Regions from separate parts of the Paenibacillus guangzhouensis genome, predicted to be linked through region 2. Evidence: predicted binding sites of a transcription regulator. Region 2 holds the regulator's gene; the other holds the start of a gene.
What was found. The regulator CtsR, encoded in region 2, represses protease genes until heat stress. The targets are predictions, from matches to a motif close to ATGGTCAATAAAGGTCAAACA.
Positions count from the first base shown of each region.

Region 1: clpP (ATP-dependent Clp endopeptidase proteolytic subunit ClpP) is a predicted target of CtsR. The motif match lies at 4,555-4,575, and genes of this name have one in related genera.

Region 1 covers NZ_CP045293.1:5,165,367-5,182,004, forward strand. The annotation lists gene tpiA (triose-phosphate isomerase) at 1-711, opposite strand, end outside; gene GCU39_RS23185 (phosphoglycerate kinase) at 756-1,937, opposite strand; gene gap (type I glyceraldehyde-3-phosphate dehydrogenase) at 2,023-3,033, opposite strand; gene GCU39_RS23195 (sugar-binding transcriptional regulator) at 3,107-4,153, opposite strand; tRNA gene GCU39_RS23200 (tRNA-Arg) at 4,433-4,507, shown strand; gene clpP (ATP-dependent Clp endopeptidase proteolytic subunit ClpP) at 4,638-5,219, shown strand; gene GCU39_RS23210 (PdaC/SigV domain-containing protein) at 5,299-6,366, opposite strand; gene GCU39_RS23215 (ABC transporter substrate-binding protein) at 6,425-7,477, opposite strand; gene GCU39_RS23220 (ABC transporter permease) at 7,551-8,354, opposite strand; gene GCU39_RS23225 (ABC transporter permease) at 8,351-9,202, opposite strand; gene GCU39_RS23230 (ABC transporter ATP-binding protein) at 9,199-10,176, opposite strand; gene GCU39_RS23235 (SIMPL domain-containing protein) at 10,413-11,186, opposite strand; gene GCU39_RS23240 (HPr family phosphocarrier protein) at 11,365-11,634, opposite strand; gene whiA (DNA-binding protein WhiA) at 11,744-12,673, opposite strand; gene GCU39_RS23250 (gluconeogenesis factor YvcK family protein) at 12,679-13,665, opposite strand; gene rapZ (RNase adapter RapZ) at 13,698-14,588, opposite strand; gene GCU39_RS23260 (ROK family glucokinase) at 14,623-15,573, opposite strand; gene GCU39_RS23265 (cupredoxin domain-containing protein) at 15,760-16,134, opposite strand; gene trxB (thioredoxin-disulfide reductase) at 16,411-16,638, opposite strand, start outside.
Region 2 covers NZ_CP045293.1:4,870,118-4,886,755, reverse strand. The annotation lists rRNA gene GCU39_RS22030 (23S ribosomal RNA) at 1-581, shown strand, start outside; rRNA gene rrf (5S ribosomal RNA) at 639-755, shown strand; gene GCU39_RS32405 (glycosyl hydrolase family 18 protein) at 1,165-4,077, opposite strand; gene GCU39_RS22015 (CtsR family transcriptional regulator) at 4,566-5,033, shown strand; gene GCU39_RS22010 (protein-arginine kinase activator protein McsA) at 5,059-5,580, shown strand; gene GCU39_RS22005 (protein-arginine kinase McsB) at 5,611-6,672, shown strand; gene clpC (ATP-dependent protease ATP-binding subunit ClpC) at 6,712-9,135, shown strand; gene radA (DNA repair protein RadA) at 9,299-10,666, shown strand; gene disA (DNA integrity scanning diadenylate cyclase DisA) at 10,682-11,758, shown strand; gene pssA (CDP-diacylglycerol--serine O-phosphatidyltransferase) at 11,813-12,556, shown strand; gene GCU39_RS21980 (DUF1573 domain-containing protein) at 12,641-13,030, opposite strand; gene GCU39_RS21975 (PIN/TRAM domain-containing protein) at 13,198-14,280, shown strand; gene ispD (2-C-methyl-D-erythritol 4-phosphate cytidylyltransferase) at 14,440-15,138, shown strand; gene ispF (2-C-methyl-D-erythritol 2,4-cyclodiphosphate synthase) at 15,135-15,617, shown strand; gene gltX (glutamate--tRNA ligase) at 15,678-16,638, shown strand, end outside.

The DNA.
Region 1 (16,638 bases), 300 kb from region 2:
GCTTGCGCCACCGACCAAAGCGCCATCGATATCGCTTTGTCCCATGTACTCTTGTACATTTTCCGGTTTCACGCTGCCGCCGTATTGAATGCGAACTGCATTCGCTACTTGCTCTCCATACAAACCTTTCACAAGTTCACGAATGTAGCTGATGACTTCATTCGCATCTGCTGCTGTCGAAGATTTGCCTGTTCCAATCGCCCAGATTGGCTCATAAGCAATAACAACCTTCGCTGCTTGCTCTGCATTCAAACCTTGGAAAGCCGCTTCAGTTTGCACTTTACAAACGTCTTTCGTCTGACCAGCTTCACGCTCTTCAAGCTTCTCGCCCACGCACACGATTGGTGTTAAGCCGTGTTTGAATGCTGCGTGCATTTTTTTGTTCACGATCTCGTCTGTCTCTGCGAAGTAAGCGCGACGCTCGGAGTGACCTAGAATCACGTACTCTACGCCAAGATCTTTCAGCATGATGCCGCTGATTTCGCCTGTAAATGCGCCGTTATCTTCAAAGTGCATGTTTTGTGCACCAATTTTGATGGAAGTGCCTTTTACTGCCTCAACAAGTGCCGGCAAGTTCGTGAATGGTGCGCAGATGACGCTCTCTACACCAGCAACTTCTGCTTTCCCTTTCACATCTTGAACGAAAGCTGTGGACTCACTTACAGTTTTGAACATTTTCCAGTTCCCTGCAATGATTGGAGTTCTACTCATGTTTTCACGTCCTTCTATTTTCCCCTAGCTTAGGAGTACTGATCTTATTTATCGTTAAGAGCTTCAACGCCTGGAAGTTTCTTACCTTCCATGAACTCAAGAGATGCGCCGCCGCCTGTCGAGATGTGGTCCATTTTGTCTGCTAAATGGAATTTCTCAGCTGCAGCTGCAGAGTCCCCACCGCCAATGACAGTGTAACCCGCTGTTTCTGCACAAGCTTGTGCTACAGCACGTGTACCGTGGGAGAATGGTTCGATTTCGAATACGCCCATTGGTCCGTTCCATACGACAAGTTTGGAGTTCTTGATCACGTCTGCATACATTTCACGTGTCTTCGGTCCGATGTCAATGCCTTCCCAGTCAGCCGGGATGCCGTCGATATCAACGATTTTCGTATTTGCGTTTGCACTGAAATCATCACTAACCACGATATCAACTGGAAGCAAGAAGTTCTTGCCAAGCTCTTTCGCTTTTGCGATGAACCCAAGTGCTGTTTCCAATTTCTCGTTATCGCACAGCGATTGTCCGATTTCATGGCCTTGTGCTTTGAAGAATGTGTAAGCTAGTCCGCCACCGATCAATACGTTGTCTGCAATTTCGAGCATTTTGTTGATAACATCGATTTTGTCTTTTACTTTGGATCCACCGATGATTGCTGTGAAAGGACGCTCCGGGTTCAGCAATGCTTTACCAAGCACGTTCAATTCTTTCTCCATCAGAAGTCCGGAAACCGCTGGCAGGTATTCTGCAATGCCTGCTGTCGATGCATGTGCACGGTGAGCAGCGCCGAAAGCGTCGTTCACGAACAAGTCAGCAAGGGATGCGAATTCTTTTGCGAGTTCTGGATCGTTCTTCTCTTCACCAGCGTAGAAACGAACGTTCTCAAGAAGCAATACATCGCCATCTTTCAATTCAGCGATTTGTGCTTTGACAGCATCCCCGATCGCTTCGTCTGCTTTTACTACCGGTTTGCCTAGCAATTCGCTAAGACGAACTGCAGCTGGCGTTAGACGCATCGAATCCACGAACTGACCTTTTGGACGGCCCATGTGGCTTGCTAGAATAACTTTTGCACCGTTCTCGATCAAATACTTAATCGTTGGAAGGGTTTCGCGAATACGAGTATCATCAGTAATCTTTCCATCTTCCAAAGGCACGTTGAAATCAACACGGACAAATACGCGTTTACCAGTTACTTCTACATCACGTACACTCTTTTTGTTCATCGTTGGTTCCTCCAAACACATAGTTAGTTAAAGAGCGGAAACAATTATAAACTGTTTCCGCTCTACAATCATGCTACAACCGCTATTACTTCGTAGCTAGTTTAGCGAAATATTCCAACGTACGGATCAATTGTGCAGTGTAGGACATTTCATTGTCGTACCAAGCTACTGTTTTAACCAATTGCTTGTCGCCAACTGTCAATACTTTTGTTTGTGTTGCGTCGAACAAGGAACCGAAAGTCATACCTTTGATATCGGAAGATACGATTTCGTCTTCAGTGTAGCCATAAGTTTGTGGGTCTGCAGCAGCTTTCATTGCAGCGTTGATCTCGTCAGCTGTTACTTTTTTGTCAAGTACAGTTACAAGCTCAGTCAAGGAACCAGTTGCAACTGGAACACGTTGTGCTGCACCGTCAAGTTTGCCTTGAAGTTCAGGGATTACAAGACCGATTGCTTTTGCTGCGCCTGTTGTGTTAGGGATGATGTTCTCAGCAGCTGCACGAGCACGACGGAAGTCGCCTTTTGCATGCGGAGCATCAAGTGTATTTTGGTCGCCTGTGTAAGCGTGGATTGTTGTCATAAGACCTTCAACGATACCGAATTTGTCTTGCAATACTTTTGCCATTGGAGCTAGGCAGTTTGTTGTGCAAGATGCGCCAGAGATAACTGTCTCAGTACCATCAAGGATTTCATGGTTAACGTTGAATACGACAGTTTTCATGTCGCCAGTCGCTGGAGCGGAGATAACAACTTTTTTCGCGCCTGCTTTGATGTGTTTCTCAGCAGCTTCTTTTGTTGTGAAGAATCCAGTACATTCAAGAACGATGTCTACGCCAAGCTCGCCCCATGGCAATTCTTCTGGGTTACGGTTTGCAAGAACTTTAACGTCTTTGCCGTTTACTTTGAAGAATCCGTCATGTACTTCAACGTCTCCTTGGAATTGACCTTGAGTTGTATCATATTTCAGCAAATGAGCTAACATTTTAGCGTCTGTTAAGTCATTGATTGCTACTACCTCGATACCTTCTACTGCTTGAATACGGCGGAAAGCAAGGCGTCCAATACGTCCAAAACCATTAATACCAACTTTAACCATTGATGATTCCTCCTAAATTTTAATTTATATATACTCAAGACAAACCTGAGGGCTCGTCAAGACAACAACATCATTAACCTGCTTCTTGTTCTTCTTCATCCATTAATCGAATGATTTCAAGTGCTGCACCTTCGTCGATAATAAGCACATTCTCTTGCCCGAACTTCAGGACGGAATGAATGGCTTCACCCTTGCTGGCACCGCCGGCAATCGCAATCACGACTTCCATTTCTTGAATCTCTTCGAGTCGAAGACCCAAGGACACCATCTTGTGAACCACGTTTCCTTGCCGATCAAAATAGTACCCGTACGCTTCCGCTAGAGCACCCTCCTGCCTCAACGCATCCACCGTCTGTTGATCAACGCGTCTTCGTTTGGCCATCACAAAGGCATCTCCAATCCCATGTACGACAATGCGAGATTTGCGAATGAATTCCACAATCTCTAGAATATTCGGCTCTTGCATCAAGGACTGGTAAGCTTCTTCGCTGAGTAGATCTGGGACATGCAGTAGACGGTATTGCGCGCCTACGCGTTGTGCCATTTTCGATGCGATGGTGTTCGCTTGATAATCAAGACTCTCACCTAACCCGCCACGAGCCGGCACGAACCAATTGGATTTCATCGGCGTCGTTGACGTCATCTGTTCTGCCATCTGAGCCAGTGTGGAACCGCCAGTGAGAGCAACAACATCATCTTTGCCCATCACTTTACGAAGCACTTTACATGCTGCAAGACCAAGATCTCGCTTCGTAAGCGGCGAACGATCCGAATCGCCCGGGACAATCAGCACTTGCTGAAGTCCGAAAGACTTGCGAATTCGCTCCTCCATATTCGTTAGACCGAACAGTTCTTTCACAATGGATTCTAAGTCCTCTAGCAGCTTCTCTCCGGCTGAACTTAGGCGCATCCCTGCGCTCTCAATTTCAATGAGTCCTTGTGTCTTTAGTAAGTCTGTCTCTGCACGCAGTACCCGCTCGGTCATCTCCAAGGAAGTCGCCAGCGTTCTGCGCCCGACTAACTCAGACAGCTTGATTTGATGAAGGATTTCATATCTCTTTTTTAGTATTTCCATGAGATCAGGCAGAAGTTGCTTTTCTATCTCTAATATTTTCCGCATTTCTTTCCACTCCTGCAACTTAGTTGGCCCGAAAATGTCCCACGGAAACCTTTTTAGTCCCACCCCTAGTTTAACCCTTTCGAGAGCAGTTTGCAAGTGTACCGCATGTATAATTCTCATGTTTACAGAAACTTATACATTAATGGGCGGCCTTTTTTAGAAAATATAAGAGTTTATTAGGCTACCGATCAGCGGTTCTTATGTTTCTTCTAACGATAATCAGTTAGGGACTTGCAATTCTATGATTAATAGCATATAATTCTCTTTGCTATCCTTTTTGCGCCCGTGGTCCAATGGATATGACGTAGGCCTCCGGAGCCTGAGATCTAGGTTCGATTCCTAGCGGGCGCGCCAACCATACAACAGACAGAATCAGCTTCGGCTGATTTTTTTGTATCATTAGTTTGACTATCTTTGACTTTTGATTGAATTTGGAGTATGATTTGATGGAAAGCTAGTCGATGTGAGTAGAGGAGGATTTTCTGTGAGTTACATTCCTATGGTCGTGGAACAGACGAACCGCGGCGAACGTTCATATGACATTTATTCAAGGCTGTTGAAGGATCGTATCATTTTCTTGGGCACACCCGTCAATGACGTGGTAGCGAATTCGATCATCGCACAAATGCTATTCCTTGCAGCAGAAGATCCAGATAAGGACATCTCGCTGTATATCAATAGCCCGGGCGGATCGATTACGGCAGGTATGGCGATTTACGATACAATGCAATTCATTAAACCCGATGTATCGACGATTTGCGTCGGTATGGCGGCTTCGATGGGCGCTTTCTTGCTGACAGCTGGAGCGAAGGGCAAGCGCTTTGCGCTTCCGAACAGTGAAGTGATGATTCACCAACCGTTAGGCGGAGCTGAAGGGCAAGCGAGTGATATTGAGATTCGCGCGAAACGTATTATCAAAATGCGCGACAATCTGAACAAGATTCTCTCGGATCGCAGCGGTCAGCCGCTCGAGCGTATCGAGAAGGACACAGACCGCGACTACTTCATGAGTGCATTTGAAGCAGCGGAGTACGGATTGGTCGATAAAGTGCTCGAGAAGCTATAAGCAATTAGAACAAAGAACCCCCATGCAGCGATCTGCATGGGGGTTTGTCATATATCCAACTATCGTGCGCGGGTAGGCTCTAGAAAGGCAGCTTACCATCCAGAGTCGACGATATCGAACGGAATGGAATGTAGAATTCTGGGAATCCCGCAGCGTAAGGCGTATATTCATACACCCCGAAATAAATGACAACGCCCTCGTCTTTCACATAGAATGCCGTATCCTCGTTAATGCTCTGGAATTTCGCATCGTACATCAGCATCGGTGCAATGTCTTTTTTGATCTTCTCATTAATGACTTGCTTATAATCCGGTACAAGCTTGAACAGATCGTCCAGTGTGTAGACTGTGCCTGTATCGATATTGATGGTATAAGACCACTGCTCTGGCATACCATGTGCTCCGCCTGTGTATTCATTACTCGAGAACAAGAGGCTGATCACTTGATTCGAATTATACTTGATGTCGTAATTCGACGTATATTCATATTTGAATCCAAGCTCCTCATAGGCGCCTTTTGAGTTCTCTTTGGCTGTATCAACATATTTCTTGGCTTCCGCAGCAAATAATGTGTTGATCTTTTCCTGCACTTCGGCATTTTTGAGTCCGCTGACTTGCGGATATTGCACATTGATGATGGCGTCCTTCGTGTTCTCATCAATTTTCTTCGAGGACCAGATCATGTCGTTCTCTTGAATTTTCACCAAATGAACAGATTTCGTCTTCGAATCCCACACGGATTGGTAGCCGAAATTATCTGTCAGAAGACTTAGCGCCACATAGTTGTTGCCATTCACAAGAACTCGACCATACGCATCCCATAGTTCGTGGCCGTTTACGACCGAATTAACGGCGTATTGTCCCACTTGAATAACGACGTCTTTACCCTTCGCTTTGACATGCATGACTTTCTTCTTCGCATCATAAGCCCCATCCAGTTTCAGATCCTTCGTAAGGATGTTGAGCGGAATATATGTACTTCCATCATGTACAATTCCTTTGCTAAGCAGCGGTGCTCCATCCAACGTTATCTGAATGTTTGGCGTTACCACGGATTGCACCGACGCAGCAGCCGATGCATGGGATGTTTGATTTAGAAATACGAGGCACAGAGCAACAAGCGTAATCGTTCGCAATACGTTTTTCATGGGTGAACGCCTCCTCATTGATAGCTAAATCTTATTGATTCATGGATTCGTATGAATCTTATTCGCGTCCGCTCTTGATTTCAGTCCAATAGCGGTCATACGTTTGTAATGTTTTGCTTACATCCATTAACCATTCCGTACGTGCAAATTCTTCGTCACTTAGGTTGATCATCTTGTTCGCTTGGTATTCTGGGCTATGGAACGGTTTCGCTTTTTCATTCGGATCACTGTATCCAATGGATTCATAGTTCTTCGCACTCACTTCAGGATCGAGCATGAAGTTAATGAATTTCTCTGCTAAATCCTTGTGCTGCGCACCTTTTGGAATCGCATAGTTGTCAGAGAAGATCGTGCTGCCTTCCTTCGGAATCACATAAGCGATATCCGGGTTCTGAGCAGCAATATACGCTGCATCGCCGGACCATACCGTGCCGATCCAACCTTCTTCCGCGATTAGCTTCTGCTTAATATTGTCCGTATCAAACGCCAAGACGCTTGGAAGCAGTTGTTTAATATCATCTACAGACTTCTTGATCTCATTCTCATTAGTCGAACTGTTCGAGAATCCGTTCTTCTTGAGACCCATGCCAATCACTTCGCGCATATCATCGAGCAGTAATACTTTATCTTTAAATTCTGGCTTCCAAAGGTCGGACCAGCTTGTAATCTCGCCCTTCACATACTTTTTGTTGTATGCGATCCCTGTAACACCTGATGTATAGACGATGGAATATTTATTATCTTTGTCGTACGGAAGATTCTTGAAATGGCTCGAAATATTGTTCCAATTCGGAATATTGTCTTTATTGAGCGGCTCGAGCAAATCCTGCTGAATCATCGTCGCAACCATATAATCCGAAGGCTGAATCACATCATACTTCGATCCGCCGGCCTTCAATTTCGCGAGCAAATCCTCATTATTCGCGAAGACGGCATAATTGACGGTTACGTCGTATTTCTGCTCGAATTCCTTAATGACATCCGGATCGAAATTATCAGCCCAGCTATATAAGTTGAGTGTCTCCTTCTGAGAACACCCCGCTGTCACGACAAGCGTCGCAATCATTGCGCCAGCGAGAACCGTGCTCGCGAACCATTTCATTTTTTTCAATCGTATTACCCCTTTCTGCCTTGAAGAATCATAGGAATTATTATGAGAAAACCTCTATTACTTGCTGATGTGGTTAAAAAGGAAGCGTCGAAGCCTTTTTGCCACGATTCCCTTTATTTTGCAACCATTGCGCAATTAGAATTAATCCAACGCTAACAATAATCATAATGGTACATAATGCGTTAATTTCCGGGGAAATTCCGCGTTTGACGAGCCCATAAATATAGATCGGCAATGTCGTCGAGTTCGGGCCTGCTACGAAGAAGCTGATCATAAAATCATCAATCGACAACGTAAACGCCATAATCGCACCCGCAAGTACGCCTGGCCAGATCGCAGGCAATGTAATGTAACGAAATGTCTGCCATGGTGAAGCGCCCAAATCTTGCGCAGCCTCTTCTAATTGTTTGCCCATTCCTGAAATTCTCGATGCAACAATCACATACACATACGAAATGCTGAATGTCACATGCGCAATAATAATCGTCCATTTCCCAAGCGGGAAGTTGAATTGGCTGAAGAGCAAGAGCAGCGATAGACCCATAATAATATCCGGTACAACAATCGGTAAATAGAGCATCCCGAGTACCGTCTTGCTCTTACGTACCGCATTGCGAAGCGCAAGAGCCGCTACCGTACCAAGTACCGTCGCAATCACCGTCGATGTGAAAGCAATCGTCAAGCTGTTCATTAACGCATCCATAACGTTTCGATTTTGAAATAACGAACCATACCATTTGAACGTAAAGCCTTCCCATGTACTGTTAATTCGCGAGTTGTTGAAGGAGAAGATCAGAATCATGAGCACGGGCAAATAGATGAACGCCATCACCAGATAAGCGTGGATCGATAGGAATGGATTTGTCTTCTGCTTCATGCTCGTCCCTCCTTCGATCGTTCATGGCGTGAGCGGAGTGCCATATTGAATAAATAGATCAGCACCAAGGATGTGATCGCGAAAATAACCGATAATGCTGCACCGAACGGCCAATCCCTCGCCCCGAGGAACTGGGTCTGAATAATATTGCTTAACATCGTCGATTTGGAACCGCCGAGGATATCTGTAACCACATACATCCCCGCAGTAGACACGAATACAAGCACCGAACCGGTCATCATGCCGGATTTGGTCTGTGGTAATGTAATATGCAAGAAGGCTCGCCACCTCGAAGCACCAAGATCACTAGCCGCCTCCAGCAGCTTGCGATCCATTTGCTCAAGCGATACATAGATCGGCAGCACCATGTACGGAATGAACGTATAGACCATCCCGAGCAGCACGGCGCCTTTTGTATAGAGCATCTTCAAAGGTTCATCAATAACACCGATATCCATTAAGAAAGAATTGACAACACCCTGAGAACGCAGCAATAGGACCCATGCATAGGTCCGAATCAGAAAATTTATCCAGAATGGCACTGTAATGAACAACAGCCATATTTTTTGCCTTGTCGGTCCTGCATTTGCAATGTAGTATGCAAGCGGATAGCTAATCAAGACGCAAATCAATGTCGTAAGAACTGATAACGAGATGGTATCCCAGTAGATACCCATATACAGGGAGTCGAAAAACCTTGCATAATTATCCAAGCTGAATTGAATCACTAAATTCCCAAATTCATCGCGTCCGAGAAAAGAAATGACGACCACAATCGCCATCGGCAAAATCAAAAACAAACTTAGCCAAAGGACTATCGGGGAGATCAACCATTTCGTATTTTTCATAACCCGATATTCACCTCATCCGCATCAAGCCAATCCACGCCGATATGCTGGCCAATTTGCCATTCATCTTCGTCCGTGAAATCAAGACAGATCGATACGGTCGTCTGTTCATCATCCAGATGAACGATCAATTTGTGTACATTGCCTAAGTATACAATATCTTGAATAATGCCTTTACGTTTGGATGTCTGCTCCAAATCCTGAACTGCCTTTAACTTCTCAGGACGAATCGCGAACATCCGATCTGCTTCATGGAAGACATTGTTCTCTCCAATAAAGGTCGCAGCGAATAACGTCTTCGGGCGGTTATAGATTTCCTTCGGTGAGCCGATCTGCTCAATCTTACCGTTATTCATAATGACGATGCGGTCACTCATCATCATCGCTTCTTCTTGATCATGCGTTACATAGACGAACGTAATCCCAAGGCTGCGCTGCAATTGCTTCAGCTCAGCTTGTAAGTTCTTACGTAATTGTAAGTCCAGTGCGCCAAGCGGCTCGTCCAGCAAAAGAACACGAGGTTTGTTCGCAATCGCGCGCGCAATCGCAACCCGCTGTTGTTGACCACCGGACAATTGATGCGGATAACGCTTCGCAAGGGGAGTCAACTGTGTTAATCGAATCGCTTCAGCAATCCGTTCCTTCTGTTCGGCAGCATCAATCTTCTTCATTTTGAGACCAAATTGAATGTTCTGCTCAACCGTCATATGCGGGAACAAGGCATAGTGCTGAAACACGAGGTTCAAATCCCGCTTATTGGGCGGCAGCTCTGTTACATCCTTGCCATCGAGAAAAATTTCACCTACTGTGGGTTGCTCGAACCCTGCGATCATCCGTAAAATCGTCGTCTTTCCGCATCCGCTCGGCCCGAGCAGTGTCAAAAATTCGCCCTCGCCAATGGTGAGGGATAGAGGGTGTACGACGGTCTGTCCGGCGAAGTGTTTTTCTATATTCGTGAGTTGTATCATCGGCATCAACCCCTTACTCTTATATTTCAAAATAACCCCACAAAGTGATGTGTGGCCTTGTTAGCGATTCAGGTACTTTGCGGGGACCCCGAGACACTGTATTTCAAGAAAAAGAAAGCCATATCCATTGGTATGGCTTTCATCGACAAGTCCTTGTTTACAAAGCATCTTCACTATACCTTGTTTTGTCCGATGATACAACTATTTTCTCGTTAATTCGCTAATAAATACATGAAACTTTCTTATTTTATTTCATAGACGACAGTAACATTGGATTTAATGGAAATTTGACCCGATTGGATCGATGTATCCGCTGCGGCGGACTCCATTTTTGCTGTGGCATAGACTTGATTCGTGAAGATTGGATAGACATCTGCACTAGACTCCGACACCGTGATCACCGAGACAATCTGCTGCTTCGCTGCGGATGCAATGGCTTTCGCTTTGACTTCGGCATTCTTCATCGCTTTCTCTAACACTTGTGTCTCATACATTTCCGGATGCTCCGTATCAAAGCGTACACCTTGAACCTGATTCACGCCTGCTTCCGATGCTGCATCCATCAGATCGCCGAGCCCATCCAGATCACGATAAGTAACTTGCACTGTATGCGTCGTGGAGTAGCCCGTTAACTTCGGCCCTGTCTTCTCATTATAGCTATACTCTGGATTCACATAGAATCCAACCGTCTGTACATCTTCTGTTTTGACCTTGGAATTGGTAAGTGCTTGTTTCAATTTGGCGAACTTCGCTGCGTTAGCTTTTTGAGATTCCTTCGCTGTTGCCGCCTTGGTCTCGATTCCGAACGTTACATACGCCACATCCGGCGTTACAGTAATTTCACCCTTACCCGTAACATTGATTGTGTGGACGACACTTTGGCTCTGAGCTGCCGGCGCTTCAGCCGCATACGTGTTCGATACCGGAGCCGCCCATGCGAATGCGACGAGCAGCGCAGTTGCTGCGATTAACCCTAATTTTTTGGCTCTATTGATCGTTTTAACATCCTGTTTCATGTAAAAAGCCTCCCTATTATTATTCTTCACTTGGTTCTACCTACATAGACGGTGCAATTTACCAAATGTTACAGCGAAAATAATAAATTCCCGGGCAAGCTTCATATATATTTTGTGGCAGTTCCCTGATACAACAAAAAGCCCCTGTTTCCAGGGGCCTTTGTATGTACATCATTCATTATTGATTTTCAAGTTCTTCCTTACTAACCAATTGAACCAATGCAGAAATAGCTTGCTCAGCGTCCGAACCTTCCGCACTTATATATATTTCAGTTCCCGAGCTGATCGCCAAGCTCATTATTCCCATGATACTTTTCGCATTAACTTTCTTCTCGTCTTTCTCCACGAAAATCTCTGACGAATATTTATTCGCTTCTTGAACGAACAACGCTGCCGGTCTAGCATGGAGACCCGTTTTTAACCGCACAACTACCGGGTGCTTTGTCATGGAAAAATTACCCCCTATTACTTATTCGATCTGGCGATTATCCTAATAAATTATTAGTCTTTTACAACATTATACCATTATAACATGAACAGCACTAGGAAAAAAAGTTTTACCCATTCCTAATTTTTTCCGCCAATTCGTCGATCTTACGCAGTCTGTGGTTCACCCCAGACTTGCTCACCGACCCCTTCAGCAGTTCGCCGACTTCTTTCAAGTTAATATCCGGATGAGCCAGACGCACCTCCGCCACTTCCCGAAGTTTGTCCGGAAGACTCTCAAGACCCACTTCTTTTTGGAGCAGCTTAATGTTGTCGATCTGACGCACCGCGGCACCGATGGTTTTGTTCAGATTCGCTGTCTCACAGTTCACGATCCGATTCACCGAGTTACGCATATCGCGCATAATGCGCACATCCTCGAACTTGAAGAGTGCTTGATGCGCGCCAATCATGCTGAGCAAATCAATAATCTTCTCGCCTTCTTTGATGTAGAAAATAAAGCCCTTCTTCCGCTCGATGCAACGAGCATTCAGACCGAACTCATTCGCAAGATCAACGAGCGCTTGACAATGCTCTTCATACATCGAAGCAATTTCAAGATGATAAGACGAACCTTCTGGGTTATTCACCGAGCCCCCCGCCATGAAGGCACCGCGCAAATAAGCCCGCTTACAACAGTTATTTGCAATAATCTGCTTATCAATACCGTCCGTAAAAATGAATCCTTCAGAAACAATATGCAAGTCTTTCAATATTTCCTGAACCTGCGTTGGAATTCGTACGATATAGACGTTATTTTTCTTTAATCGCATTTTTTTCCGGACGAGCAGCTCCGTGTGCACGTCATAGTATTTCTTAATTAAAGAATAAATACGTCTTGCGATCGCCGCATTCTCCGTAGATATATCTAGAATGACCTTACGATTCGATAATTGCACGGAACCGTTCATTCGCAGAAGTGCTGACAACTCCGCTCGCTCGCAGCACGTATCCGCTTCAACCTGGGTTAATTCTTTTTTGGTCTGTGCCGCAAAAGACAAGCGACTCACCTCTTTCGTAACATCCAATTTTTGACGAGCTGATAAATATGATGACTTAGTTTATCCGCATCATGGCGCAAATACGTCCGGAATAGTACAAGTCGATCAGCGATGACCTTGTAGCCCCGGTTCGTCACAGCTTCCAAATCCAAATGAACCGCTGTGGCGCCTTTCTCCGCGTATTTATCTTGAACCTGTGCCGGAATCTCACCGTCGTTCACAATGACATAATCGAAGATATGATGCCCAATATGGTCATACACCGCATCCAAGTGATCGCTTACGGTATAGTTATCCGTCTCTCCTGGCTGCGTCATGACGTTGCAGACGAAAATTTTGACTGCACAGGAATCGACAACCGCTTGGGCTAGTTCAGGCACGAGTAAATTCGGTATGATGCTCGTATAGAGACTGCCTGGTCCGATCAGAATCGCATCCGCTTGTCGCAGCGCCTCGACGGCTTCTGCAAGTGGCTGCACATTCGACGGTTCCAAGAAGACGCGTTTGATCCTTTTCCCAGCTGTCGGAATGGTCGATTCCCCCGTCACAACGGTACCGTCTTCCATCTCCGCATGTAGAATAACCGCCTGGTTCGCAGCAGGAAGCACGCGCCCCCGCACAGCCAACACCCGGCTTAGCTCACGAATTCCGGTAACGAAATCCCCAGAAATATCTGTCATAGCTGCTAATATCAAATTACCCAAACTATGCCCGGCTAAACCTGATCCCGAACTAAATCGGTATTGCAGCATATCGGACAAGAGCGGTTCGACGTCCGCAAGCGCGCCAAGCACGTTGCGAATATCGCCTGGAGGCGGCATATGCAGCTCATTCCGCAAGATCCCTGAACTGCCGCCGTCATCCGCAACCGTCACGATCGCTGTAATATCTAAAGGCTTCTCCTTCAGCCCACGCAGCATGACAGACAATCCGGTTCCTCCGCCCATAACGACAATTCGCGGACGCTGCACTGCTTCAAACTCTAGGCTCATCTCATCACCTCGTACATATTGTCTGCCTTTAGTTAATGACGGTCTTTCTCTGCATCTCGGTGGGCGACACGAACCATTTCGGTCTCACTTGCCCCAATAATTCGGCCCAAATACTCTGCAATGGCCACCGAACGATGTTTCCCCCCGGTGCACCCGATCCCGATCACAACCTGGCTTTTTCCTTCTTTGCGATATTGAGGAATGAGGAATTGCAGCATATCGACCAGCTTCGTCAAGAATACTTGCGTCTCTGGCCATTTCATCACGTAATCATAGACTTCCGGATCCTGCCCGGTATGCGGACGCAATGTATCCACATAATGCGGGTTCGGAAGGAAGCGAACATCATAGATTAAATCGGCATCAATCGGGATGCCATATTTGAATCCGAATGACGTAATATGCACAGATAGGGTATTACCCTCTAGATTATTAAAACGAGATACAATCCGTTCCTTGAGCGTCGCCGGCTTCATATTGCTTGTATCGATAACTTGGGATGCCCATCCCTTCAAGTCTTCGAGCAGCTTCCGCTCTAGTTGAATTCCTTCCAGCGGCATGCCTGTCGGCGCCAATGGATGGCGTCTACGACTCTCTTTGTAACGCTGAACGAGTACGCCGTCAGTAGCGTCTAAGAAGACGATCTCGCAGTTAAGTGTATAGTGATCTTTAATATAATTTAATGACTCGGATAATGCCGTGAAGAATTCGCGGCCACGAAGGTCAATGACAAGTGCGACTTTGCCGATCTTGCCGTTCGACTGTTCAATTAGTTCTGCGAACTTCGGAATAAGAACCGGAGGCAGATTATCCACGCAGAAAAATCCGAGGTCCTCCAGACTCTGAACAGCGATCGTCTTCCCGGCTCCAGACATGCCTGTAATAATGACCAGTTTTGCTTTTGCCATCGATGAAGTGTCCATCACGGCCCTTCCCCCTTGTAGTTAGAACTTCCTCTTACGAACGACTAAATAAGCCTGCTGCCCCGATCATTCCCGCATCGTTGCCAAGTGTCGCCGGCACAATCTCAATACCCTTTTGCAGAGAATCCGGTGTCAGCTTGTAGAATACTTCACGAATTTCATCGAATAGAATATCGCCCGCTTTGGACACGCCGCCGCCAATAATGAATCGCTCTGGATTCAGAATAACAGCCACAGCCGCCATTGCTTTGCCCAAATAGAATGCAGCACGGTTAACGATACGCGTTGCAACTTCATCTCCTGCCTTGGCCGCATCGAACACATCTTTAGCCATCATATGCGGAAGCGTGGATAGCGATGTGCGATCACCGCGTTCCACAGCATCTTTGGCCATACGAATAATGCCTGTTGCCGAAGATACCGTCTCAAGACAGCCCATTTTGCCGCATCCACATTGGATGGCTTCAAGGTCAGGAATGACTGCGATATGTCCGAGCTCCCCAGCTACGCCAGCAAATCCTTGATAGATACTGCCGTTGATAATGATACCGCCGCCTACACCTGTTCCCAGCGTGTAGCATACACAATTGTCGATCCCCGCACCCGCACCGCTCCAAGCTTCACCAAGCGCCGCTACATTCGCATCATTATCCACGCGAACCGGTTTGCCTAATCGATCGGATAGTATTTGACGAATCGGTACATCACGGAAAGGTAGGTTCGGAGAATGCAGGATAATTCCCTCTTTCAAATTCATGAAGCCTGCGAGACCTGCGCCTACGCCGCCCACTTGATCCCATGAATAAGGAGACTGCTCCACAACAAGATGAACATATTTCACAATGTTATCGATGATTGTTTCTGCTCCCTTTTCCGTCTCTGTAGGGCCCTCATACGTATGCAGCAGTTGTCCCTGTTCATTGCAGACTCCAACTTTAATTGCTGTTCCGCCCAGGTCCACACCAACATAGATTGTTTCAGACATGCTAAATCCACCTTTATCTAAGTTAATTGTGTTTCAGTACCCACTATAAGCCATGCCTGTATTATCGGTCAAGATAATAGGGCACTCCCCCGCGAGGGAGCGACATCGATCGCATACAAATGAAAAAGCCGCTTCTCGTGAGTGTTCTCAACGAAAACCAGCTTTTCGCGGTTAACCATCTGATCGTTATTCTACAGTAATTTTACCAACCATTTGACCATGGCCGCCGCCGCACATAATTGAGCAGCTAAAATCGAACGTACCTACTTTATCGGCTACGAATTCTTTGGTGCCGGACTCATCCATATTAATGTCGAAATCCTTGATCATCAGACCATGGATGCCTTCTTCCGAGTTAAATGTAAGCTTGATTGTGTCGCCTTTCTTCACCTTGATCTCTGCTGGCGAGAACTCGAAATTCTTCGCTGTGATCGTTACTTCCTCTGTTACGCCTGTGGGCGCTACAGCTGGTTCGCTGGATTTGCTGTCTCCTCCGCAAGCCGATAGAACGAACATGAGACACAGTGCCAGACCTAGTACGAATAATGACTTCTTCATCATTATACCTCCGCTTTACCATAATCATGATGGATGAATGAACATCTCATCCGATCAACGTGGTTGAGACATTCGTCACATCGATCGCTTCGAGACCCATTGTATCACCCTGATCTGGAATATTCATCCTCCGAACAGGCCTAGATGATTGTAAATCGAACGTTTTTCGTTGAAGTTACCAGAATGTTCATAAATGGAAAAAAGATTGTTGACTCTTTGCCCGCAACATCAAAAAAGCTGACGGGACTACCCCGCCAGCTCTTATCGTCTAAAAATTGATTAATGAATCTCGTTCGCTTCCAAGAACTTCTCAGCATCCAGCGCAGCCATACAGCCTGTTCCTGCCGCTGAGATCGCTTGGCGGTACTTCGTGTCTTGCACGTCGCCACAGGCGAATACGCCTGGAATGTTCGTCTCCATGGAGCCTGGTTTCACAATAATATATCCTTGATCGTCCGTATCCACTTGACCGCCGAGGAACTTCGTGTTCGGCGTATGACCGATTGC
Region 2 (16,638 bases):
ATCATTCGAAGAGTGCAAAGGCATAAGGGAGCTTGACTGCGAGACATACAGGTCGAGCAGGGACGAAAGTCGGGCTTAGTGATCCGGTGGTACCGCATGGAAGGGCCATCGCTCAACGGATAAAAGCTACCCTGGGGATAACAGGCTTATCTCCCCCAAGAGTCCACATCGACGGGGAGGTTTGGCACCTCGATGTCGGCTCATCGCATCCTGGGGCTGAAGTAGGTCCCAAGGGTTGGGCTGTTCGCCCATTAAAGCGGTACGCGAGCTGGGTTCAGAACGTCGTGAGACAGTTCGGTCCCTATCTGTCGTGGGCGTAGGAAATTTGAGAGGAGCTGTCCTTAGTACGAGAGGACCGGGATGGACGTACCGCTGGTGTACCAGTTGTTCCGCCAGGAGCACCGCTGGGTAGCCAAGTACGGACGGGATAAGCGCTGAAAGCATCTAAGCGTGAAGCCCCCCTCAAGATGAGATTTCCCAATTAGTAAGACCCCTTGAAGACGACGAGGTTGATAGGTTGGAGGTGGAAGCGCAGCAATGTGTGGAGCTGACCAATACTAATCGGTCGAGGGCTTATCCTAAAGAAATAAAACGCAAATTATCTCGTATTCAGTTTTCAGAGATCAAACTCTGTAACGTTTGGTGTCGATGGCGGAGGGGTTCCACGCGTACCCATCCCGAACACGACCGTTAAGCCCTCTAGCGCCGATGGTACTTGGACCGCAGGGTCCTGGGAGAGTAGGACGATGCCAAGCAGCTAAAGACCACTTTTGAGATTCACTTCTCGAAGGTGGTTTTTTTGTCCCCAATCGTGCACGGTTAGAAAAACGTAGTGAAATATCTGTGGATACATTGAAAAACGGTTCTCAAAAAACTATCCACATTGTGGACAGTCATAAATAACCGAGAAATCATCCGTTTATCCATCATTTTTTGATGTTCATCCCATAATTCATGCACATGATCCACAATTGGGTCCACATCATTCACAGATGATATAGATTAAGTTCCAACTTGATCTCATGATTTCAAGTTATCCACAGTGTATAAGTGAAGCCCGATCAGAATCCAATTCGAATGTATCTACAGAATGGGTATAAGTTGTTATTAATCTTTATTATAAAATCCCCTGTTGAGGATAACCTCAGCAGGGGATTTCGTCGATCAAGGCATACTTAACGATTGTCGGGGCAGGAAATCTGAAACCGCACGAAGCAACGTTTTGGTTTTATCCCCAGAGAACTCCCAGAACATGCCTCCGGCTAACCCTTTTGCCTTCAAATAATCGGTCTTGAATTGAAGTGATTGTACATCGTCATACGTGATGAATGTGCCTGTACTTGGGTTATAGAGGTAAGGTGTCTTGGTGACATCATTCCAATAGCGGGTATAGCCATTTTTATTAATATAATTGGCTTCGAGATCCCAATAATCGAAAGAGCCTGCTTCGACTGTCCCTTTCTTCGAGCCTCCACTACAGGTTTGATATAAGCCACCATTTACGTTGGCGCAACCGTCCCAGCCCCGGCCGTAGAAGGCGAGCCCTAATACGATCTTGTTCGCGGGTACCCCTTTAGCTAAATACCCTTTAATCGCAGCATCAATATTGAAGTCTGTCGGGTTAATGCCATTATCCGCTGGATCAAAATAGAGTGGTGCATTTTGCCCGGATTTCGGATCCCAAGCACCATGCATATCATAAGCCATCATATTAATCCAATCGCAGATTTGGGCGATCTTGTCGAGTTCGGTATTATTCTGATACTGTGCACTAATGCCAGAGGCGATCGTCAGATAATAATGCTTCCCATCCTTTGCCCCTGCAAGGTCAAGTTCTGTACGTATTTCTTGTAGGAGTAACGTATAGTTCTGTTTGTCTGCTGGACGCGCGCTATTGCCGGCTAATCCGCCGCCAACAGGATATTCCCAATCTAGATCCACACCATCAAAGCCGTACTTGTGGATAAAGTCTACTGCGGATTTTGCGAATACTTTTCGTGCAGCAGGATCCGCGGCAACATCCGAGAATCGGTTCGACCAACTCCACCCGCCTACAGAGATAATGGTCTTCAGATGTGGATAAGCCTTCTTGAGTTTATTCAATTGATTGAAGCTGCCTTTGATCGGTGTATCCCATGTATCCCCTGGATAGGACATTCCTGTGTCTGCCCAAGGATCGCCTTGTACGATAGTTCCGTTAGGTACGTTGATATTTCCGTTCTCATCCTGACAAGACCAAGTCGTTGGGTTAGGACCTGTAGGATCTGGATTGCCATGCTTGCCGTTCCAACAAATATCGGCAAACGCGAAATTAATGTGTGTTACCTTCGAGGCGTCGATATCAGGTACTTTATAATTGCGTCCGCTATAGACACCCCAAGATGGGAAATAACCTACGATTTTATAATCGCCACCTTTAGAGCCCTCTAGCGTTGTAACGGATACGGGATTGCTTGCATCCGAAATATTACCTGCTGCGTCTTTTGCTTTTACTGTAAAACTGTATAACGTAGTAGGGGACAACCCAGTTACCGTGTAGCTCGTTCCTGTCGTAGATCCTTTGAGCGCAGGGCCAGCATAAATGTCATAGCCCGATACGGCAACGTTGTCAGTGGAGGCATTCCAAGTTAATACAACGGTATTACTCGTTACATTGGAAGCGGTAAGATTTGTAGGTGCCGTAGGTGGAGTAAGATCTGGTGCAGGCGTTGTTACAGTAACCTCATTGCTGGCTGCCGACACGTTTCCTGCGGCATCACTCGCTTTGACACTGAATACATAGGTTGAATTCGCAGATAGTCCTGTCACCAGGTAGCTCGTATTCGTCGATGTGCCAAGGGACGTTCCGTTCTGAAATACCGTGTAGTTCTTAACGCCAATGTTATCTGTTGAAGGCTGCCAGCTCAGGGTTAATGCGTTGCTGCTGACAGTAGAGACCGTTAGTGCAGTTGGGGCTGTTGGTGGTGTAGTGTCTGGTGCACTCGTATCTAATTGCCATAACGTTGGTGTGCCGGAAGGTTCCCAGCCTACCAATGCCGTGTGCGCTTGAAGGCATATGTAGACACTATTCTTATAAGATACCCGGTCGCCCGTCTTATAAGCGGTTCCTGCGGTCCATGCAGGGATGGAGGAGGCAGCATCTGTTGTTACAGATAGGGAATTGCTAAGTGCAGATACATTACCAGCAGCATCTTTGGCTTGAACGGTAAATACATAGGCCGTATTGGGGGATAAAGCTGTAGCATTGAAGGTCGTGCTTGTCGTCGTGCCAGCAGATACACCATCTTTGAAAATGTTATATCCCGTAACTCCGACGTTATCCGTTGAAGGTGACCAAGAGAGTGCGATGGAAGTGGATGTTTTAGCTGTAGTGATGAGGTTGCTTGGTGCAGAAGGAGCTTGCGTGTCGACTGGCAAAGGGTCTGTTGTCACAGATAAGGAATTGCTAGCAAGAGAAACATTGCCGGCAGCATCCTTGGCTTTCACGGTGAAGGCATAGGCTGTATTGGCGGTTAACCCTGTTACAGAAAAAGCAGTGTTTGGTGTTGTGCCGACGGACACGCCATCTTTGAACACCTCATAGCCTGTAACACCGACATTATCCGTTGCAGCTGACCAGGTTAAATCGATTGTTGTAGCGGTCTTTGCTGTCGAGGTTAGATTTGTCGGTGTTGTTGGTGCTTGCGTGTCTCCTCCACCTGTGCCGCCAGCTACGGTATAGCTCAGATTATTGGATACGGATGTTCCTGCAGCGTTAATGAGTTCAACTTTATAGACATAGGTGCCGGACGCTTTATTCGTGAAGCTGTATGAACCGGTTTGCGCATTGGGTGTATTATCTGTTAAATCAGCTGTGTGGATCAGCGTCCCATTTTCATACAATTTCCATGTTGTTCCGTTATTCCCCCACCACATGTTGAAAGTAAGCGAATAGTTCGGCTTGCTATCCCAATTGTTCTGCGTTAAAACGGGAGTCCCAGGGGGGCCCGACGCAGCTGCAAAGGACAGAGTAGGCAGTAATGTGAGAAACATAGCTACTAGCATGACCACGAGCATCCATTTTTTCGTAATCCTCACAAACGATCCCTCCCAGAATATAACTATTAATGATGGGAACGAGGAATGGGCGCCTTCATTCATCCAACCACATCAATAAAGCCCCTACGATGGAACGCAATAGGGAACCTCTAGTTTGATTATATTGGGATATTTTTCCTGTAAGAAGGGATACATTTCGACTGTGAGGGGGAAAAATCGATGCAGGTTATTGGTGAGGGGCGTGCCAGTGTCATCCGTAGTAAAAACCAGTGGATGAATAACCGAGCTAAGTGGGACTTCGAACATATGTGATCATATATAAATCTAAAGTATGTAATAGAAGATTCTTAAGCAGGCTAAAGGATATGATGGGTATATTTCGAGGCCAGATATGCAACAATAATAAGACGGAAGAGATGTTGAAAGTCTGTGGAAAAAGTGATATCATGTTTATAAAGTCAAAGAAAGTCAAGGTCAACTAAACGTCAAAGTTTTGACCTTTACATTTCACCATGGAGGATGAATCAATGCGTAATATCTCTGATATTATAGAACAATATCTGAAGAGTATTCTGCATGAGAGTCCGGGCAGTATGATTGAAATTCAACGCAATGAATTAGCCGATCAATTCTCATGTGTTCCGTCACAGATCAATTATGTGATCAGCACGCGGTTTACTCTCGAGAAAGGATATGTCGTGGAGAGTAAGCGCGGTGGCGGCGGGTATATACGGATTCAACGTCTTCAATTGCCTGCTGAACAGGCGATTCAAGAGCATCTACGACACACCATTGGTGATCGTATTGAACAAGGAGCTGCAGAGGGTCTGATCTATCAGCTGGAAGAAGCGCGTGTGATAACAAGGCGTGAAGCGAATTTGCTCCGTGCGGCGGTGAGCCGAGAAGCATTGATCATTAAGCTTCCAGTCCGTGATGAACTAAGAGCGAGCTTGCTTCGTGCAATGCTGTTTTCTTTGCTGATGAATAAGAAGTAAGTTAGATCGAAGGAGGTCCATGACCATGGTCTGTCAAGAATGCGGTAAGAAGCCTGCGACATTGCATTTCACGAAAATCGTGAATGGTGAGAAAACGGAATTTCATATTTGTGAATCGTGTGCCCGTGAGAAAGGCGAACTGATACCGGGAACATCGAATGGGTTCTCTATTCACAGCTTATTGTCCGGATTACTCGATTTTGATCCATCGGGGAAAGGCAGCTCCACGAGTAGTAAAGCGCAGACGATTCGTTGTGACGAATGCGGATTAACCTACTCCCAATTTAGCAAGATTGGACGGTTCGGTTGCAGTTCCTGTTATAAGCACTTTGAAGATCGGCTGGATCCTTTATTCAAACGTGTCCACGGCAGCACCAAGCATATTGGGAAAATTCCCAAACGCCGTGGCGGATCCATTCAGACCAAACGTGAGCTGGAGGAACTAAAGAAGCAGCTGCAATACCGTATCATTCATGAAGAGTTCGAAGATGCCGCGAAAATTCGCGATCAAATACGTGAGTTGGAAAAACGAATTTCTGCAGGATAACAAGTCATATTGGCGTTGGAGGGATGTTGAATGGAAGCTCGTAAATTCACTGAGAAGGCATTAAGCGAATGGATGCGTGGGAAGGGTCCAGACTCGGATATTGTTATAAGCAGCCGCGTTCGGATCGCACGTAACTTGGATAACCTTCCATTCCCTATGCTGGCTACGAATCAGCAATCCAAAGAAATTCTGGATCGATTAAGCCAAGTGATGCAGGCCGCAGAAATGAAAGAAATCGGAAATTTCTCGGAAGTATTCTTATCCGATATGAGTGAACTGGATAAACGCGTACTGGTGGAGAAACATCTTATCAGTCCCAACTTGGCAAATGAGTCCCGCAATGGCGCAGTCATCATTAGCGAGAATGAAGCAGCCAGCATCATGATCAATGAAGAAGACCATCTTCGAATCCAATGTCTCTACCCCGGGTTTCAATTAGAAGAAGCTTGGGAGCTCGCAAGCAGGATTGACGATGTTTTTGAAGAACAAGTAGATTATGCATTTGATGAGGTTCGAGGATATTTGACCAGCTGTCCTACCAATGTGGGTACTGGCATTCGGGCATCCGTGATGATCCATCTCCCAGCACTCGTCTTAACGCAGCAGATGAATCGGCTGCTGCCGGCAATTACACAGGTAGGTTTGGCTGTTCGCGGCATCTATGGTGAAGGCAGTGAATCCATCGGGAATCTGTTCCAGATATCGAATCAGATTACGTTGGGTCAGTCCGAGAAAGAAATTATCGATAATTTGCATAGTGTGGCAAGGCAAATCATTGAACATGAGAAGGCTGCGCGGGAGAAGATTATGCAAGAATCTCCGATTCGCATCAAAGACCGTATCCGGAGATCTCTCGGTATCTTAACACATGCGGAAGTCATGGATTCGAAGGAAGCGTCACAACGGCTCTCCGATGTGCGTCTTGGACTAGATCTCGGTCTCATCGATCATGTATCATCCGATGTATTGAATGAGTTGATTGTGATGTCTCAGACGGGATTCCTGCAGCAAGTATACGGTCGCAAGTTAAATACCGAAGAAAGAGATATTTATCGCGCTGCATTAATTCGCGATAAACTTTCTAAATCATAAATTCTAGCTATAATTAAGTTTAAGCGGAGGTGTATAGATATGATGTTTGGAAGATTTACAGAGCGAGCACAGAAAGTATTGGCACTAGCACAAGAAGAAGCCGTGCGACTAGGTCACAACAATATTGGCACGGAGCATATCCTTCTTGGACTGATTCGTGAAGGAGAAGGTATTGCAGCTAAAGCCTTGATTGCGCTTGGACTAGGGCTTGAGAAGATTCAAGACGAAGTCGAATCTTTGATTGGTCGTGGACAGGAGCAACCAACGAATATTGCTTATACGCCTCGTGCTAAAAAAGTCATTGAACTATCCATGGACGAAGCTCGTAAGCTTGGTCATACGTATGTAGGTACAGAGCATATCCTTCTCGGGTTGATTCGTGAGGGCGAAGGTGTCGCTGCACGTGTACTCAATAACCTGGGTATCAGTTTAAATAAGGCGCGTCAGCAAGTTCTGCAGCTCTTAGGCAGCAGTGAAGCAGTATCGAGCCATCATGGAACACCTGCCAATGTCAGCACACCGACACTTGATTCGCTTGCCCGTGACTTAACGGCATTCGCGAAGGACGGGAACTTAGATCCTGTCATTGGCCGCAGTAATGAAATTGAACGCGTCATTCAAGTGTTGAGCCGTAGAACGAAGAACAATCCAGTCCTGATCGGGGAACCGGGGGTTGGTAAGACGGCGATTGCTGAAGGGCTTGCACAACGTATCATCCAGAACGAAATTCCTGAGACGCTTCGCGATAAGCGTGTCATGACCTTGGATATGGGCTCTGTCGTTGCAGGGACCAAATACCGCGGTGAATTCGAAGATCGTCTGAAGAAGATCATGGACGAAATTCGTCAAGCAGGCAATATCATTCTGTTCATCGATGAACTTCATACTCTAATCGGCGCAGGCGGAGCAGAAGGCGCTATTGACGCATCGAATATTCTCAAACCTTCTCTAGCACGTGGCGAGCTCCAATGTATTGGTGCGACGACACTGGATGAATACCGCAAATACATTGAGAAAGACGCTGCGCTTGAACGCAGATTCCAGCCGATTACAGTTGATCAACCATCTCCGGAGGAAGCGATTCAGATCTTGCATGGACTACGTGACCGTTATGAAGCCCACCACCGGGTGAAAATTACGGATGAGGCGATTGAAGCAGCAGTCAAATTGTCGGACCGTTACATTACGGATCGGTTCTTACCGGACAAAGCGATCGATTTGATTGATGAAGCTGGTTCGAAGGTAAGGCTTAACTCTTATACGGTACCGCCGAATTTGAAACAGCTCGAGAATCGTCTTGAAGATATTCGCAAAGAAAAAGATGCCGCTGTACAGAGCCAAGAGTTCGAGAAAGCAGCAGCACTTCGTGATACAGAACAGAAAATGCGTGAAGAGCTTGATCTAACGAAGAATCAGTGGAAAGAAAAGCAAGGCCGTACGGATTCTGAAGTAACACCTGATGATATCGCACAGATCGTAGCAAGCTGGACTGGAATTCCAGTTCGTAAGCTGGCAGAAGAAGAATCCGAGCGCTTGCTTAAGATGGAGTCTATCCTTCATGAGCGTGTGATTGGCCAAGAAGAAGCGGTCAAAGCAGTTAGCCGTGCCGTACGTCGTGCTCGTGCCGGCCTGAAAGATCCGAAACGTCCGATGGGATCATTCATTTTCTTAGGTCCAACCGGGGTAGGTAAGACGGAATTGGCACGTGCCCTTGCAGAATCTCTGTTTGGAGATGAGAATGCTGTTATTCGTATCGATATGTCTGAGTATATGGAGAAACATTCGACATCACGCCTAGTCGGTGCGCCTCCAGGATATGTTGGTTATGAAGAAGGCGGTCAATTAACGGAGAAAGTAAGACGTAAACCATACTCGGTTGTGCTGCTTGATGAAATCGAGAAGGCACATCCTGAAGTATTCAACATCTTGCTTCAAGTGCTGGAGGACGGGCGACTTACGGATTCCAAAGGTCGTGTCGTAGACTTCCGCAATACGTTAATTATTCTGACTTCGAACGTAGGGGCAGAAGCGATCAAGCGGAATTCGACGCTTGGCTTCACAGCAGCGAATGATTCCGGCAAAGATTATAACAACATGAAGGATAAAGTCATGGGCGAGCTGAAGAAAAGCTTCCGTCCAGAGTTCTTGAACCGGATTGATGAGATCATTGTCTTCCATTCGCTCAGCGAAGAGCATATTGCACAGATCGTGTCGTTGATGGCCGAAGATCTTCGCAACCGTCTGAAAGAGCAGGAAGTTGATTTCATCTTAACGGACAAAGCGAAAGCTTTCCTAGCGAAGGAAGGGTTCGATCCTGCTTACGGTGCGCGTCCACTGCGTCGTGCGATTCAGAAGCATATTGAAGACCGTCTATCAGAAGAGCTCTTGATGGGCAAAATTTCGAAAGGTGACAGCCTAACGATTGATGAGCAGGAAGGCAGCCTTGTTGTACTGCATCATTAAAATAACTTGATTCTTACGTATTCTGCATAAATAGAACCCGAAGCCTATAAGGTTTCGGGTTTTCCTTTTATCTCTAGCGTAAAAATGTTAAAATTGAAAGAAGTACGAAATTTGCGAAAACAGTCAATTTTTGTACGAGATGAAGGTTAGTTAGGAGATCGAAATGGCGAAAGTCAAAACAAAGTTTTACTGTACAGAATGCGGTCATGAGACAGCAAAATGGTTCGGCAAATGCCCAGGATGCATGAGCTGGAACACGATGGTCGAAGAGACGCAGACGGTTGTCAAGACGCAAGGCATGCAATCGCCCATTTTTCATACGAAAGAAAAACCGCAATCCATCATACATATAGAGAGTGGTAAAGAACCTCGCATTCAGACGCATATCGCTGAGCTGAATCGTGTCCTCGGCGGCGGGTTCGTTCCTGGCTCATTAATTCTTGTAGGCGGTGATCCCGGGATCGGGAAATCCACATTATTGCTGCAGACATCACACGCGCTTACAACGGCAGGACTCAAGGTTCTCTATGTATCTGGCGAGGAATCTGTTCGACAGACAAGGCTGCGTGCGGATCGATTAAATGCATTGTCTGAATCTTTATTCGTCTTATGTGAGACGAACCTCGAGCAAATTGAGGAAGCGATTGATGAGATCCAGCCTGATTTTCTGGTCATCGACTCGATTCAGACGGTCTATCAGCCTTCTGTTGCTTCGGCGCCAGGGAGTGTCTCCCAAGTTCGTGAATGTACGGCGCACTTTATGCGTATTGCTAAGGTAAAGGGAATTGCGACCGTGCTTGTAGGGCATGTCACCAAAGAAGGAGCGATCGCAGGTCCGCGTTTATTGGAACATATGGTGGATTGCGTATTGTACTTCGAAGGGGAGCGGCATCATACCTATCGATTGCTGCGTGCGGTGAAGAATCGGTTCGGTTCAACGAATGAGATCGGTATTTTCGAGATGCAAGAGACGGGGCTTGAGGAAGTGTCCAACCCATCGGAGCTGTTTTTGTCCGAACGTCCGCTTGGAGTAGCCGGTTCGACCGTCGTCGCTAGTGTGGAAGGGACTCGTCCTGTTCTAGTTGAACTCCAAGCCTTAGTCGCTTCGACGAATTTCCCGTCGCCGCGGCGAATGTCGACAGGTGTCGATCATCAGCGGATGTCGCTCATTATTGCGGTGCTTGAGAAACGAATGGGCATGTTCTTGCAGAATCAAGATGCTTATCTGAATGTTGCGGGTGGCGTGAAGCTCGATGAGCCTGCCGTTGACCTCGCGATCGCCGTAAGTATTGCATCGAGTTTTAAGGATGCGCCAACTCAGCCATACGATGTGTTTTTCGGCGAAATTGGACTAACTGGGGAAGTGCGGGCTGTATCTCGCGTGGAGCAGCGGGTTAAAGAGGCGCACAAGCTTGGGTTCAAGCGTGTGATTATGCCTGAGAAAAGTATAAAGGGGTGGAAAGCGCCCAAGGGGATCGAAATTATCGGTGTGAACACCGTAGCGGAAGCGCTAAGAGCTGCATTAGGTTAGGGGGCATAATAGAGAATGAAAGAAGCGGTTCAACAAGATAATGTAAATGATCTTCTTCGATTGGTATCGCCGGGGACGCCGTTTCGAGATGGGCTGGAGAACGTCCTTCGCGCCAAAACCGGGGGATTGATCGTTGTTGGATACAGTCCAGAAGTGATGGAAGTTGTAGATGGGGGTTTCTCCATTAACTGTGATTTCTCACCGAACTATCTGTACGAGCTAGCGAAGATGGATGGCGCGATCATTTTAAGTGAAGACTTAAAACGTATCCTCTATGCAAACACTCAGCTGATACCCGATTCATCGATATCCTCCATTGAGACGGGAATTAGACACCGGACAGCGGAGCGGGTAGCGAAGCAGACAGGGAAGCTCGTCGTGTCCATTTCTCAGCGTCGTAACGTGATTACGCTCTATCAAGGGAATTTGCGGTATTCCCTCAAGGAGATTGGCGTCATCTTAACGAAAGCAAATCAAGCTATACAGACGTTGGAACGGTATAAAGTGGTGCTCAATCAGGCGCTGACGAATCTGACAGCTTCGGAATTTGAAGAGCTTGTGACGTTACAGGAGGTTGTGCATGTCGTACAGCGCTTCGAGATGGCTCTTCGGATCAAGCAGGAGATCAAACGTTACATCCATGAGCTAGGCAACGAAGGCCGGTTGATCAGCATGCAGATGGAAGAGCTAGTGGGAAATACGGAGGAAGACGCAAGGCTGTTAATCAAAGACTATGCGAAGGATTCATCCGAAGAGAAATTGAAGGAAATTTTCGTATGCTTGAAGAAATGCAGCTCGGACGAATTGCTGGATGCACATTTTATTATTCGATTATTAGGGTATCAGTCCTCGAACTTAATGACGGAAGAATCGGTTGCGCCGCGCGGTTATCGCGTTCTCAGCAAGATCCCACGATTGCCGAATGTTATTATTAATAACCTGGTTCAGCGGTTCTACCAGCTGCCGCATGTGACGATGGCGACGATCGAAGAATTGGATGAAGTGGATGGAATTGGTGAAGTGCGTGCCCGTACGATTAAGGAAGGTCTTAAGCGTATCCAAGAACAGGTGTTTATTGACAGACAAATATAAATTGTCATACAATCAATGAATGACACTGGGGCATAGTAAATATGAGGTGAGTCTATGATAACAAAATCGATTCCGAACTTGTTTACGATTAGTAACTTGGTACTCGGAATTATTTCCATCATATTAGTTTTTAACGGTGAGAACGATTATGCCGCTATTATGGTGATTATTGCTATGCTAATGGATGGGCTGGATGGCCGGGTTGCTCGTGCACTCAATGTGCAGAGTGAATTCGGGAAAGAGCTTGATTCCCTGTCTGATGTAATTTCGTTTGGTGTAGCTCCAGCTTTTATTATGTATGTGACTGCGTTTACGCATTTGAATCCGTTGCTCGCATGGTCGGTAACGGCAATATTCCCGATTTGTGGTGCGCTTCGTCTTGCCAGATTTAATGTCATATCCGGAACGCCAGGATATTTCATCGGGCTTCCGATTCCGGCTGCGGGTGGTGTACTATGTACATTAGCATTGTTCCATGCGGACTTGGCTACGCCTTATCTGGTGATTAGTTCATTATTATTGTCGTATCTGATGGTTAGCCGTGTGAAATATCCGAATTTCAAGAAGGTTGGCATTCCTAAGAAAGCATTCTGGATTGCGCCGATCGTCATTATTCTTGCGCTCGTACTCGCGATTAAATTCCCGGCTCAGACTCCAAAATTGATTCTAATTCCACTCGCATTTTATGCGTTGTATGGCTTAAAAAAAAACGTTGAGCTTGTGTTCACCACGCGTCGCAAGAGCAAACGTACAGCTTCCAAAGAGGATGCATCGCGTTCTGATCAACTGAATAGTTAGTTGTATCGACAATAAAAAGCATTTATTTCGCTCTCTACGGAGATTCGAATAAATGCTTTTTTGTGTTTTATTTGAGCGTTGGCATTACGATAAATTGAAAAATCCGAGCGTGGAACATTTCTTCGATTCGCTCTGCACGACATCATTCATCTTCACATCGAGCAGATTGCATAGCGCGGACATATAGAACAAGTTCCTACCGAGCTCTGCAGTGACCACTTCTTTACAATTCTCACAGAGCTCGCCATGCAAGTGGCTTGAGAGCTGATGGCTCGTCTGTGTCATTTCTTCCGGATAACATTGTTTACTTGCATTCAGTTCGATACATCCACATTCCGTAATCGCTTTCACGACAGAACGGTTGACGGATGCATTGGACTGGCCATATTTCGAGAGAACATCCAAGAGACTGCGGTGACGTAGTAACAATTCGGAGACCTGCTCCTGAAACGCTTGTAAAGTCGACTCACTCATGTGTATACACCTCGATTTATTAGTATTCTTGATAACCTGCTTCGTCATCGAATCCGAAATTAACTCAATTATAAGTGAATGAATTACCAGTTATCAATGAAAAAAGTTGTTCTCACCAAGATTAGCTTGGATGAAATTGGACCATAATTGTAAAGGAGGTGAATCCTATGTTAAAAAAAGGAATACAGATGTTATGGCTGCTGTTAGGGGCATGGGTCGGATTTGAAGTGTACACATTTGCAGGCATTCGGACAACAGATTGGCTGCAATCGATGTTCGGTGATGCAAGCACATGGGTTGGAACGGTGTTATTTATGGGTATCAGTATGACGGTATTTTTGGTCTTATTTTCGCTAGGTGGGGATTCGGTTCTGGGCCGGATTCGGACGGGACTCGATAAAGTAACAAGCCTTCCATTTGAGCATGTATTTGCTGCATTCCTTGGACTTGTTGGTGGTCTAGGTGTGGCGTATCTGTTAGAGCCAATTGTAGAGTCGCTGGGTGCCATATTGGGCATCGTGTTAACACTCGCTTGCGGTACTGCAGGATTATGGCTGGGATTGCAACGGAGAGAAGAATTGGTAGCCATTCTGACGCGTGGAAGAGGCGGTAATGGAGAGAGCCATTCGAATCGCGGGAACGAGGAGCATAAGATTCTGGATACGAGCGTTATTATCGATGGTCGGATTGCAGATATCTGTAAGACGGGCTTTATCGAAGGCACGATTGTTATTCCGGAGTTTGTACTCGAAGAACTGCAGCATATTGCGGATTCATCGGATTTGCTCAAGCGGAATCGGGGTCGAAGAGGACTGGATATTCTGAACAAAATTCAGAAAGAGCTTGAAGTGAAGGTGTTGATCTACGAAGGTGATTTCGATGAAATTTCCGAGGTGGATAGTAAGCTGGTGAAGCTGGCCAAGGTGCTCCAGGGTAAAGTGGTCACGAATGACTTTAACTTGAACAAAGTATGTGAGCTGCAAGGGGTATCCGTACTTAATATTAATGATTTGGCTAACGCTGTGAAGCCAGTGGTATTGCCTGGTGAGGAAATTATCGTGCAAGTGATTAAAGATGGCAAGGAACACGGCCAAGGCGTAGCGTACTTAGATGATGGAACGATGATCGTTGTCGAGGGTGGACGAGAGTACATCGGAACGACGATGGAAGTGCTCGTGACGAGTGTGCTGCAGACGTCTGCAGGACGGATGATCTTCGCGAAGCCGAAATTGCTGGAAAAAGCCCAGTAACGAAGTCCAAAAGGAGATCTTCGCATCGTTGATGATTCAATTGCTTTGCGGAGGGCCTTGTTATTATATAAAGTTCATCGCGTGAAAAGGGTTGTTCATCGCAAATGTCGAATCTATAAGGTAGATCAAATTATGCGATAGAGCAAGGCAGGGATAGGCATGAACAATCGGGTTGGCGCAGTCATCGTCGCCGCGGGTAAAGGTTCAAGGATGGGAACCCCGGAGAGCAAGCAATATTTGCAGTTGGAAGGGAAGCCGATTCTGGTCTATACCCTATTACAATTCGAACAGATGACCCTGATCGATGAGATCGTACTCGTCGTCGGTGCGCAGGATGTTGAACGTTGTACAGCGTGGGTTAAGATCTATGGTCTTCAGAAAATAACGAAAATCGTCGCAGGTGGAGCGGAGCGCCAATATTCGGTCTATCAAGGGCTGCTCGCTCTGGATGCCGATTGGGTATTCATCCATGATGGTGTCCGTCCATTCGTGACGGAGGAGCGGGTTCGTGCTTGTTATGAAGCAGCGATGCGTCATGGGGCAGCCGTTCTTGCCGTACCGGTGAAGGATACGATCAAACAAGTGAATGAAGCAGGTCGCATCGAACATACACCAGACCGTCGCAGCTTGTGGGCTATCCAGACCCCACAAGCTTTTCGCTATGCCGATGTGGTTCGGGCCCATGAAGAGGCGCAGCAAGAGCAGTTCGTCGGCACCGATGATTCGATGCTGGTAGAAAGGCTCGGATTACCTGTGTATGTGGTTGAAGGGGAATATACGAATATCAAAATTACAACGCCAGATGATCTGGTAACGGCATCGTTCTGGTTACAACAAATGAGGGAGGAACAGCAATGATTCGAGTTGGACAAGGCTTTGATGTACATCAATTGGTGGAAGGTAGACCATGTATTATCGGGGGGATTACGATTCCTTATGAGAAAGGGCTGCTTGGGCATTCGGATGCTGACGTATTGCTACATGCGATTAGCGATGCGATCCTTGGTGCACTTGGACTTGGGGATATTGGCAAGCATTTTCCGGATACGGATCAGCAGTTCAAGGATGCTGACAGCGTGAAGCTGCTGGAGGAAATCTGGGTGATGGCCAAGGAAGCAGGGTATAAGCTTGGTAATTTGGATTGCACGATTATCGCTCAGAAGCCGAAGATGCTTCCATACATTCCGGAAATGCAGGAGCGAATTGCTCAAGTACTGGAAGCCGATGTGTCGCAGATCAATGTGAAGGCGACGACGACAGAGCAGCTCGGATTCACAGGCCGCGGCGAAGGAATTGCAGCCCAATCGGTTGTCTGTCTCCTTCAGAATGTGCTATGATTAAGGGTATTTAAAGGCGATGCAGTCGCAATTCTCGGCAAGGAAAAGGAGCTAAGTCCTATGACACAAGAAGTTCGTGTACGTTATGCGCCAAGCCCAACGGGACATTTACATATTGGTAATGCAAGAACGGCGCTGTTCAACTATTTGTTCGCACGTCATCATAACGGCAAATTAATTATTCGTATTGAAGATACGGATTTGAAACGGAATATCGAGGGTGGGGAAGAGAGTCAGCTTACTTACCTGAAATGGCTGGGTATCAGTTGGGATGAAAGTATTGATGTAGGCGGAGAATACGGTCCATACCGTCAGACAGAACGCCTGGATATTTATAATAAATATGCACAGCAGTTAATTGACGGTGGATTTGCGTACAAATGCTATTGCACAGAAGAAGAGCTGGAGCAAGAGCGTGAGGAGCAGACGGCCCGCGGTGAAATGCCGCGTTACTCTGGACGCCATCGCGATCTAACAGAGGAGCAGCGTGCCGCATTCGAAGCCGAAGGCCGTGTGCCGAGCATTCGGTTCCGCGTACCTGAGGGCAGAACCTTCACATTCGATGATATGGTCAAAGGAACGATCTCGTTCGAGTCTGATGTGTCAGGCGACTTCGTTATTGTGAAGAAGGATGGGATCGCGACGTACAACTTCGCTGTTGTTATCGATGACTATCTGATGAAAATTTCGCACGTATTGCGCGGTGAGGATCATGTCTCCAATACGCCTCGCCAATTGATGATCTATGATGCGTTAGGCTGGAAACCTCCGGTATTCGGCCATATGACATTAATCGTGAATGAGCATCATAAGAAATTAAGTAAACGTGATGAATCGATTATTCAATTTATCGAACAATATGATCAATTGGGTTATTTGCCGGAAGCGCTATTCAATTTCATTGCATTGCTTGGTTGGTCACCTAAAGGTGAAGAAGAGATCTTCTCACGCGAACAATTTATTGAAATCTTCGATGCAGGGCGCTTATCGAAGAGTCCAGCGGTGTTCGATACGAACAAAT